One region of the Nonomuraea sp. bgisy101 genome, then DNA from elsewhere that is predicted to be linked to it. Evidence: riboswitches for the same ligand, from Rfam matches in the RefSeq annotation. Region 1 holds a riboswitch; each other region holds the start of a gene.
What was found. Region 1 has a riboswitch for thiamine pyrophosphate ahead of thiC (phosphomethylpyrimidine synthase ThiC). Riboswitches for the same ligand answer to the same signal wherever they lie in the genome.
Positions count from the first base shown of each region.

Region 2: linked by a shared signal. The riboswitch ahead of AC3EO4_RS21260 (purine-cytosine permease family protein) and the one ahead of thiC (phosphomethylpyrimidine synthase ThiC) in region 1 are both predicted to bind thiamine pyrophosphate.
Region 3: linked by a shared signal. The riboswitch ahead of thiO (glycine oxidase ThiO) and the one ahead of thiC (phosphomethylpyrimidine synthase ThiC) in region 1 are both predicted to bind thiamine pyrophosphate.

Region 1 is NZ_JBYITD010000005.1:164,033-167,301, reverse strand. Features, by position in the region: gene AC3EO4_RS11450 (sugar phosphate nucleotidyltransferase) at 1-1,128, opposite strand, end outside; gene clsA (cardiolipin synthase ClsA) at 1,133-1,762, opposite strand; TPP riboswitch at 1,904-2,014, shown strand; gene thiC (phosphomethylpyrimidine synthase ThiC) at 2,007-3,269, shown strand, end outside.
Region 2 is NZ_JBYITD010000010.1:289,219-292,487, forward strand. Features, by position in the region: gene AC3EO4_RS21250 (PAS domain S-box protein) at 1-25, opposite strand, end outside; gene AC3EO4_RS21255 (methylated-DNA--[protein]-cysteine S-methyltransferase) at 88-630, shown strand; gene AC3EO4_RS21260 (purine-cytosine permease family protein) at 627-1,967, opposite strand; TPP riboswitch at 1,958-2,070, opposite strand; gene AC3EO4_RS21265 (MrcB family domain-containing protein) at 2,912-3,269, shown strand, end outside.
Region 3 is NZ_JBYITD010000001.1:355,097-358,365, reverse strand. Features, by position in the region: gene thiE (thiamine phosphate synthase) at 1-182, opposite strand, end outside; gene AC3EO4_RS01700 (Rv2175c family DNA-binding protein) at 160-534, opposite strand; gene AC3EO4_RS01695 (NAD(P)/FAD-dependent oxidoreductase) at 565-1,734, opposite strand; TPP riboswitch at 1,792-1,907, shown strand; gene thiO (glycine oxidase ThiO) at 1,896-3,008, shown strand; gene thiS (sulfur carrier protein ThiS) at 3,008-3,208, shown strand; gene AC3EO4_RS01680 (thiazole synthase) at 3,201-3,269, shown strand, end outside.

The DNA of each region.
Region 1 (3,269 bases):
CCAGATGACGCTGGTGTTGACGACCGCGCCCGCCTCGACGGTCTTGAAGGGGTAGACCTTGACGCCGCTGGAGACGTACGCCTCGGCCTCGATGACGCACTCGTCACCGACGACGGCGTTCTCCTCGATGCGGGCGCCGGTCATCAGGTCGGTGTTCTTGCCGATGACGCAGCCGCGCAGGTGGGCGCCCGGACCGATGTAGACGTTGTCGTGGACCACGGCGCGGTGCAGGAAGGCGCCCTCGCGCACGACGGCGTTGCTGCCGAGCACGGTGTACTCGCGCAGCTCGGCGCCCGCCTCGATCTTGACGTAGTCGCCGATGAGCAGCGGGCCCTTGAGCACGGCCTCGGGGTCCACCTCGGCGCCCTCGCCCACCCAGACGCCCGGCGACATCTCGAAGCCGCCGACGTCGAGCTTGACCCGCCCTGACAGCGCGTCCGCCTGGGCCTTCAGGTAGCTCTCGTGGGTGCCGACGTCCTCCCAGTAGCAGTCGGAGACGTAGCCGTAGATGGGCGCGCCGCGTTCGAGCAGGCGGGGGAAGACGTCAGAGGACCAGTCGACGGCCTCTCCCGCGGGGACGTCGTCGAGGACTTCGGGCTCCATGACGTAGATGCCGGTGTTCACCGTGTCGGAGAAGACCTGGCCCCAGGTGGGCTTTTCGAGGAAACGCTGCACCCTGCCCTGATCGTCGACGATGATGATCCCGAACTCGAGCGGGTTGGGGACGCGCGTCAGACCGATAGTGACGAGGGCCGAATTCTCCCGATGAAACCGGATCATGTCCGATAAATCGATATCGGTCAGAGCGTCGCCGGAAATGACGAGGAAGCGGTCGTCGCGGAGTTTGTCGGCGGCGTTCTTGACGCTGCCCGCCGTACCGAGGGGAAGGTCTTCCGTGGCGTAGTGCAGGCGCATGCCCAGTTCGTCGCCGTCGCCGAAGTAGCTGCGCACCAGCGCGGCAAGGAACTGGACCGTGACCACGGTCTCGGTCAGGCCGTGTTTCCGCAGCAACCGGAGCACGTGTTCCATGATCGGGCGGTTGACCACAGGAAGCAGGGGTTTGGGCTGGTTCGCGGTCATCGGCCGCAACCTCGTGCCCTCCCCGCCTGCCATGACGACCGCCTTCACCCGATCACTCCTTCGTCGCAGTTTGCCCGGGTTCGCGCAGCTCCCCCTTGGCAGCGGTGACGAGCTGGCGCACCTGTACCACATACAACACGCCTGCCCACCAGTACAGACCCGTTCCCCAAATGGCGAACGCCCATCCGATAATCCTCGCAATATCGGCATACCAGGAGCCGGTGTGCGAGGCCAGGAAGAGCAGCGGGAAGGCGTACATCAGATTGGCCATGGCCGCTTTGCCAAGAAAATGCACAGGCAGTGCCTTGTAGCCGTATTTGCGGAGCACGGGGAAGAAACATCCGACGAAGATTTCCCGTGCCAGGATGATCGCGACCAGCCACCACGGGATCACCTCCCTGAGCACCAGGCCGAGGAGGGTGGCGAAGACATAGAGCTTGTCGGCGGCCGGGTCGATGAGGCGGCCCAGCCTGCTGGTCTGGTTCCAGGCGCGGGCGATCTTGCCGTCGAGCCAGTCGGTGAACCCCGCCACCATGAGCAGCCCGATCGCCCAGCCGTCCGCCTTGGGTCCGAGAACCAGCCAAAGGAACACGGGCACACCGAGGAGACGCAGGAAGCTCAGCAGGTTAGGAACCGTCCAGATCCGGTCCTCCGCTGACGAAGGGGCGGAAGTTTCGCTCACGCTTGCGACCCTACTGCGTCGCCGACCAGCGCACGCTGCCGCGCCGTGGCCCGATGGATCCGCTCGCGGACCGCCGCGGCATTTCGGGCATCCGAAGAAGCCGGGGGTTGCGCGGCCCCCCGGTGATCGGGTTACGGTTGCGCCGACCAACGCGGGAGCCCGGTGTGACCGGGCTGAGAGGACGGCTACAGCCGCCGACCGCCAGAACCTGCTCCGGGTAATGCCGGCGAAGGGAGTTTGCGCGATGAGTGGCGCGCGTTTTTCCAAGATCTACCAGGGCGATCTCAGGGTCCCGGCACGCCGGATCGAGCTGAGCGACGGCGGATCCTTCACCGTCTACGACACCTCCGGCCCCTACACCGACCCCAGCGTGGAGACCGACGTCACCCGCGGCCTGCGCCCCCTTCGCGAACAGTGGATCCTCGACCGCGGCGACGTCGCCAGGTACGGCGGCCGCCACGTCAAGCCCATCGACGACGGCTACCGCGACCAGGCGGCCTGGAAGCGGGCGGGCGCGAACCTGTTCGCCGGCGAGCGCCGCGACCCCCTCAGGGCCGCGGGCGCGCCCGTCACCCAGCTCGCCTACGCCCGCAGGGGCGTGGTGACCAGGGAGATGGAGTTCGTCGCCGTCAGGGAGGGCGTGGACCCCGAATTCGTCCGCGCGGAGGTGGCCGCGGGCAGGGCGATCATCCCCGCCAACGTCAACCACCCCGAGAGCGAGCCGATGATCATCGGCAGGAACTTCCTCGTCAAGATCAATGCCAACATCGGCAACTCCGCCATCACCTCCTCCGTCGAGGAGGAGGTGGAGAAGATGACCTGGGCCATCCGCTGGGGCGCCGACACCGTCATGGACCTGTCGACGGGCCGCGACATCCACACCACCCGCGAGTGGATCATCCGCAACTCGCCCGTCCCGATCGGCACCGTCCCCCTCTACCAGGCCCTGGAGAAGGTCAACGGGGTCGCCGCGCACCTGTCGTGGGAGGTCTACCGCGACACGCTCATCGAGCAGTGCGAGCAGGGCGTCGACTACGTCACCGTCCACGCGGGGGTGCGGCTGGCGTACGTGCCGCTCACCGTCGGCCGCAAGACGGGCATCGTCTCCCGCGGCGGCTCGATCATGGCGGCATGGTGCCTGGCACACCACCGCGAGAGCTTCCTGTACGAGCACTTCGAGGAGATGTGCGACATCCTCGCCTCCTACGACGTCGCCTTCTCACTGGGCGACGGGCTGCGGCCGGGCTCGATCGCCGACGCCAACGACGAGGCGCAGTTCGCCGAGCTGCGCACGCTGGGCGAGCTCACCAAGATCGCTCACGCGCACGACGTGCAGGTCATGATCGAAGGTCCGGGCCACGTACCGATGCACAAGATCAAGGAGAACGTGGAGCTGCAGCGCGAGCTCTGCGACGACGCCCCCTTCTACACCCTCGGTCCCCTGGTCACCGACATCGCGCCCGGCTACGACCACATCACCTCGGGCATCGGCGCGGCCATGATCGGC
Region 2 (3,269 bases), on a different contig from region 1:
CTGCGGTGATCTCCTCGTCACCCACCTTTCCATAGTGCCGGTGGCGCGGTCGCTCCGTGGCCTGATCCGTCCGATACGCTGCGGGTTATGTCGGCTGGCGAGCTCGATGCCCTGGTGAGGATCACCTCACCCACCTACCGCGCCGAGCGACCGCCGGATGTCGCCATCGGAACCTACGACGGCGCGGTGGGGACGCTCGTGCTCGCGGTGACGGGCAAGGGCGTCGTCGCCTGCAGCTTCGACGACGAGCACGCGGTCTTCGAGCGGGTCTCTCGGGCGGTCGGCGGCCTCGTGGGCCCCGACCCGCGCCGCCTCGACCCGGTGCGGCGCGAGCTCGACGCCTACTTCTCCAGGCGCCTGCGCGCCTTCACCGCCCCCGTCGACCTACAGCTGGCCACACCGTTCGCGCGTACCCTCCTGCAGATGACGATGGCCGTGCCGTACGGCACCGGCACCACCACGCGCGAGCTGGCGGCCCGCATCGGACGGCCGCAGGCGCTCCACGCGGTGGGCAGCGCGCTCAACGGCAACCCGGTGTGCGTGATCGTGCCCTGCCACCGGGTCGCCGATCGCGACGGCTACCCCGGAGGCGCCACCGCGCTCGAACGCCTGCTGCGCGTCGAGGGCTAGCGCCGCCGTACCCGGCCGATGGCCAGGGTGACCAGGCCCGCGACCAGGAAGGCTCCCACGGCCGCGCTCATCCACGGCTGGCGGGTGAAGCCGAGCGCCGCGCGGGCGCCGTCCCAGATCGCCGCCCACCACGGGATCGTGGACGGCGCTGCCAGCAGCCACCACGCGCAGAACCCGAGCGCCCACGGGATGATCATGAGCCAGCGGGAAGGGGCGTTCTCGCTGGTGTCCCAGGTCCTGGCGGTGCCGAGCACGAAGTAGTCGACCACGAGCACGCCGAGCATCGGCACGAACACGGCGCCGATGATGCTGAGGAAGGCGCTGTAGGAGTTGACGTCGACGAGGAGCGCCACGCCGATGGTCAGCACGCCGATCGCCACCGAGAACAGGCGCCGGTCGACGCGGGGCATGAGGTTCTGCAGCGACATGGCCACGGAGTAGACGTTCGCGAACGACTGGTCGGTCTCGCGCAGCACCAGGACGCCGAAGAACAGCGCGCCCAGGGGTGCGGCGACGAACGGGCCGAAGACCGCGGTCGGGTCGTTGAGCACGGCGTCGTGCCCGGCGATCGCGACCGCGTAGACGCCGATGGCCAGGCACGCGACCTGCGCGATCGTGTAGCCGCTCACCACACCGGTGAAGGCGGCCGAGCTGCTGCGCGAGTGCCTGGCGAAGTCGGCGGCCAGCGGCACCCAGGAGACCGACAGCGCGATGACGAAGTCGACGGCGGGAGCGAAGGCGTCCCAGCTGCCGCCGGTCTGCACGGGGGCGCTCTGCAGGAGCGTCACCGCGAACCAGACGGTCGAGATGATCACCCCGACCGTGACGACCCGCCTGATCAGCCTGATCGCGCCGAGCGGGTAGATCGTCAGTCCCGTGGTGATCGCACCCGCGACGACCACCCAGACCGCGTACGGCACGGCGTCACCGAAGATCGCCTGGGCGCCCATGGAGATGACCCACAGCTCGAACGCGCCCCATCCGAGCATCTGGATGATGTTGAGCACGGTCGGGACGTAGGACAGCCTGGCCCCGAACAGGCCTCTGAGCAGCACCATCGCCGGTTTCCCCGTCTGGACGCCGGGGATGGCGGCCAGACCGACCATGGCGGTTCCGACGAGGCTGCCGACGACGGTGGCGGTGACCGCGGCGGTCATGGTCAGCGGGTTGTCGTCGAGCAGCGGATTGATGAGGAAGAGGGCGAAGGAGAAGCCGAGGAGGCTGACCCCGAGGTTGGCCCAGAAGGCGCCCTGGTCGAGGACGCCCAGCGTTCTCGGCGGGGCCTCGTCGAGGGTCAGCGGTACTTCGGCATGCTTCGGATCGACGACGTGCGTCATCACACGCTCCCTACGCCGGCATTACCCGGACAGGTTCATGCGGTCGGCAACAGCGGTAGTTGCCCTCTCAGCCTGGTTGCCCCAAGCTCCCGCGTTCAGTTGATATTCAGAGCTGGGGATGCCCAGCTCGCGGCCCCCATGATGCCCCATAGGCGCGCGTTCGGCCACCCTGGGGTGCCTAGATCCACCTTGCTGGGATAGTCCGTCAACGTCCGCAGAAGTACAGCTACATCCGTGGCGGTAGCTGTACTTTCTGGCTGTACAACAGTGCACCTGAGCAGGTCTTTTGCAGTAAGGCCCGGCGGAGGATGTCGAGGCCATCAGGCCGGAAGAACGGCGCTTCGCTCGTCTCGCTAGCCGCGCTCCGCGCGGATCATGGGCTGAAACACTGGGGGCGTCTCGCCGTGCCCCCCCAGTGTTTCAGCCCATGCGCGAAGCGCTGTTCGACGCGCGAAGCGCCTCTCTCAGGTGTTCCGCCTGAAAGGGGACAGCGGGGACAGCACGTCCCGACAGTGTCCCCGCTCTTGTTCGTATGTTTTCCCTGGTCAACACCCGGTCGGGGACAGCGGGGACAGCGGGGACAGCTTCCTGCCTCGCGTCTCGCAAAGGCCCTGCCAGAACGCATGGCATGGGCGGGCGTGGTGCGAGAAGCTTGGGCACATGGCTGAGCTGACCATGACGGCCCAACGATGGGATGAACTCACCGCGCTCCTGGAGGACGAACAACGGCTCCGAACCGAATATCCCAAGGTGGCTGACTACCTGGATATGGCGGCCAGGCTGACTGGAACCGGCGACGCTCAAACCGACTCAGCCTTTGACCTGCGGTTCGTGCATTACATGACGGCGCCCGAACGCGTCCCAGATGCCCCCGTCCAATGCGATCAACTTTGTCGGTCCGACGATCTACAGTTGCCGTCATCCCCCGACTACAGGGAGTTCACGTGGTGGAACTGCGTTGGCTCATCGGTCGCATCGGCGAGACCTACGACCGCTCGCTCCGTATGACCGGAGAAGCACAACAACTCCTCAGGCAAGCCGGCAAGACAATCCTTCAGTGGGTGCCACCGGGCTACACCGCAGAGGGCAGCGGCGGCAAAGGGGCCGCTGCAAACGTCCCTTGGATCTCCGTCTTCGACCCCGACGAGACTGATACTGCCCGACACGGCATGTACGTGGTGTACCTGTTCGCCCAAGACATGCAGAGCGTCGCGCTCAGCCTGAATCAGGGCGTAACCGAGCTCATCGACCGCTACAGGACTAAAGAAGGGAGGCGACGTCTTAAGGAGCAAGCCGACGCGA
Region 3 (3,269 bases), on a different contig from region 1:
GCGTCGCGGAAGACCTCGAGCAGCGCGAGCTCCTCGCGCGCCTCCAGGCCCTTCTCCCTGAGCTGGACGATGTCGACCCCGTTGCTCAGCACCGCGTCGAGGAAGTCGGCCAGGTCGCCGCGCTCCCTCCTGCCGTCGGTGCAGAGGTAGAGCCTGGCCTCAGAAACCGAGCGCCTGGGCACGCCGCTTGACCTCGGTGTGGCGACCGGCCTTGATCGCGTCGATGGGCGAGCCGGGCAGGGACTCGTCGGGAGTGAACAGCCAGCGCATCGCCTCGACGTCGTCGTAACCCGCGTCCAGCAGGAGCATGAGCGTGCCGGACAGGCCCTTCACCACGTCCTTGCCGTCGAGGAACACCGCTGGGACCTGAGGGCCGCCGGAGCCCCGCCGTACGCCGAGGAGCTTGTGGTCCTTCAGGAGCTGCTTGGCCCGCCCGATCGTGAGGTCGAGGCGGTCGGCCACTTCGGGGAGCGTCAGCCACTCACCCACGAGCTGGTCCGTTTCCCGGTCTATCTGCGCAACAGAAAGCGTCACGAATCCACCACTACCACATCGCATCCATCTTCAAACTACACAGTCACGTATCGCGACCTCGGGATCTTCCAGTCTGAGGGGGTCCATGCGCTGCCCTGACTCGATGATCCTCCGGCCCTGGACGAGGTCGCGGGGCTTGTTGACCGTCAGCACCCCCGCGAGCCTGTCTTCGTCTGTCAACCAGCAGACCGACCACTTGGCCGCCGTGGGATCGCCACGGCGCAGCAGGCGCGCGCCCGCGTGGTGGCCCGCGTACTGCACCATGTGGCCGAACTGCTCCGACCAGAAGTACGGGACCGGATCGTACACGGCGTCGTCGCCCAGCAGCGTCGCCACGGCGACCTCGGGGGCGTTGAGCGCGGTGTCCCAGTGCTCCACCCGCAGTCTGGTGTGGAAGCGGCGCGACCACCACGCGGCGCAGTCGCCGACGGCGACGACGTTCGGCAGGGAGGTCCTCAGGTGCTCGTCGGTGACGACCCCGTTGTGCAGGTCGATGTCGGAGCCCGCGAGCCACTCGACCGCCGGGCGGACGCCGATGCCCGCCACCACCACGTCGGCCTCGACGAAACCGCCGTTGACCAGCGACACCCCTCCCTCGTCGACGGAGGCGACCATGGTGTCGAGCCGTAGGTCCATCCCCTCGTACCAGGGGATGGTGTCGGCGCCCACCTCGCGGCCGACCACGTGCGAGAGCGGCGTGGGACCCGCCTCCAGGACCGTGATCTCGCAGCCCGCCCTGCGCGCGGCCGTGGCCACCTCGGCGCCGATCCAGCTCGCCCCGATGATCGTGACCTTGGCGTTCTCGACCAGCAGGGCGCGCAGGGTCAGGGCGTCGTCGAGGGTGCGCAGCACGTGCTGGCGGCCCTCGCCGTGGAGCCTGATCGGCTCGGCTCCCGTGGCGATGACCAGGCCGTCGTAGGAGATCTCGCCCTCGGTCGTCTCCACCACGCCGTCGCGCAGCCCCTTGGCCGACACCCCCGGCCTGTGCTCCACGTCCATGGCGTCGAGATCGGAGTCGACGAAGCTGGAGTCGGCGGTGCCGAGCAGCACGGCCTTCGACAGGGGCGGACGGTCGTAGGGCCGGTGCCGCTCCTCCCCGATCAGCGTGATCCTGCCGCTGAATCCGCGAGACCTGAGGGCCTCGACGCTGCGTATGCCTGCCAGTCCCGCGCCCACAACCACGACATGATTCACGCTCATGACCTTAACCAATCCACCGCCGGCGACCAGGGTCCGGGCCATGAGTAGGCTTGTTCGGAGAAGACGCGCGGGAGTCCGGCCGTACCGGGCTGAGAGGAAGGCTTCGAAGGGCCTTCGACCGCAAGACACCTGATCCGGATCATGCCGGCGAAGGGAGCGAGATGGATCTGATCGTGGGCGGCGGCGTGGTGGGCCTGTCCGTCGCCTGGCGTCTGGCCCGCTCGGGCGCCCGGGTCACGGTGATCGACCCGGCCCCGGCCTCGGGCGCCTCTCACGCGGCCGCCGGCATGCTGGCCCCGGTCAGCGAGGTGTCCTACACCGAGGAGCCGCTGCTCAGGCTGGGGCTGGCGGCCCTCGAACGCTGGCCCGCCTTCGCCGCCGAGCTGGAGGCCGACAGCGGGCTCGCCCTCGACTACCGCACGCAGGGCACCATGGACCTCGCCTTCGGCGCCGACGACATGGCGGCGCTCGAGGAGCTGGCGGCGTTCATGGACAAGCTCGGGCTGCCGGTGCGGCGGCTGACGGGGCGCGAGTGCCGCCGCCTGGAGCCGATGCTGGCGCCGTCGGTCAGAGGTGGCGTGCTCGCCGAGGGCGACGCGTGGGTGGACCCCAGGCGCGTCACCGCGGCCCTGCTGGCCGCCCTGGAGCGGTCCGGCGTCCCTGTGGAACGGCGGCGCGTGACAGAGCTGGTCCGCGACGGCACGGCCGTGGTGGGCGTACGGCTGGCCCCTGACGAGAAGACGGGCGCCGGCGACGTCGTGCTCGGCGACCGGGTCGTGCTGGCGGCGGGCGCGTGGAGCGGCGGCCTGGCCGGCCTGCCCGTGCGCCCTGTCAAGGGCCAGATCATGCGCCTGCGCTCGCCCTCCCCTCTGCTGGGCAGATGCGTGCGCGGCATGGTCCACGGCTCGCCCGTCTACCTGGTGCCGCGCGGTGACGGCGAGCTGGTCGTCGGCGCCACCCAGGAAGAGCTCGGCTTCGACACCCGGGTGACGGCCGGCGGCCTGTACGAGCTGCTGCGCGACGCGAGGGAACTGGTCCCCGGCGTCACCGAGCTGCAGGTGGCCGACATCGAGGCGGGCCTGCGGCCGTGCACCCCCGACAACCTGCCGCTCATCGGCCCGTACGGCCCCGGCCTCACCCTGGCCACCGGACACCACAGGGGCGGCGTGCTGCTGTCCCCTCTCACCACCGCGCTCCTCCAGGGCGAGGAGGGCGACCTGGCCGCCCTGTGCTCGCCGCAGCGGTTCCAGACAGCCGGACAAGGAAGTATCTGATGCACGTGACGATCAACGGGGCCGCGCACGACGTGCCCGACGGCACCACCGTGGCCCAGGCCGTCCAGCGGCTGACGTCCCAGACCACGGGCGTGGCCGTGGCGGTCAACGACGAGGTGGTCACCAGGGGTACGTGGGCGACCACGGCGCTGGCCGACCGCGACAGGATCGAGATCCTCACGGCGGTGCAGGGTGGATGAGCTGATCATCGCCGGAGAGAAGTTCTCCTCCAGGCTCATCATGGGCACCGGAGGCGCGCCC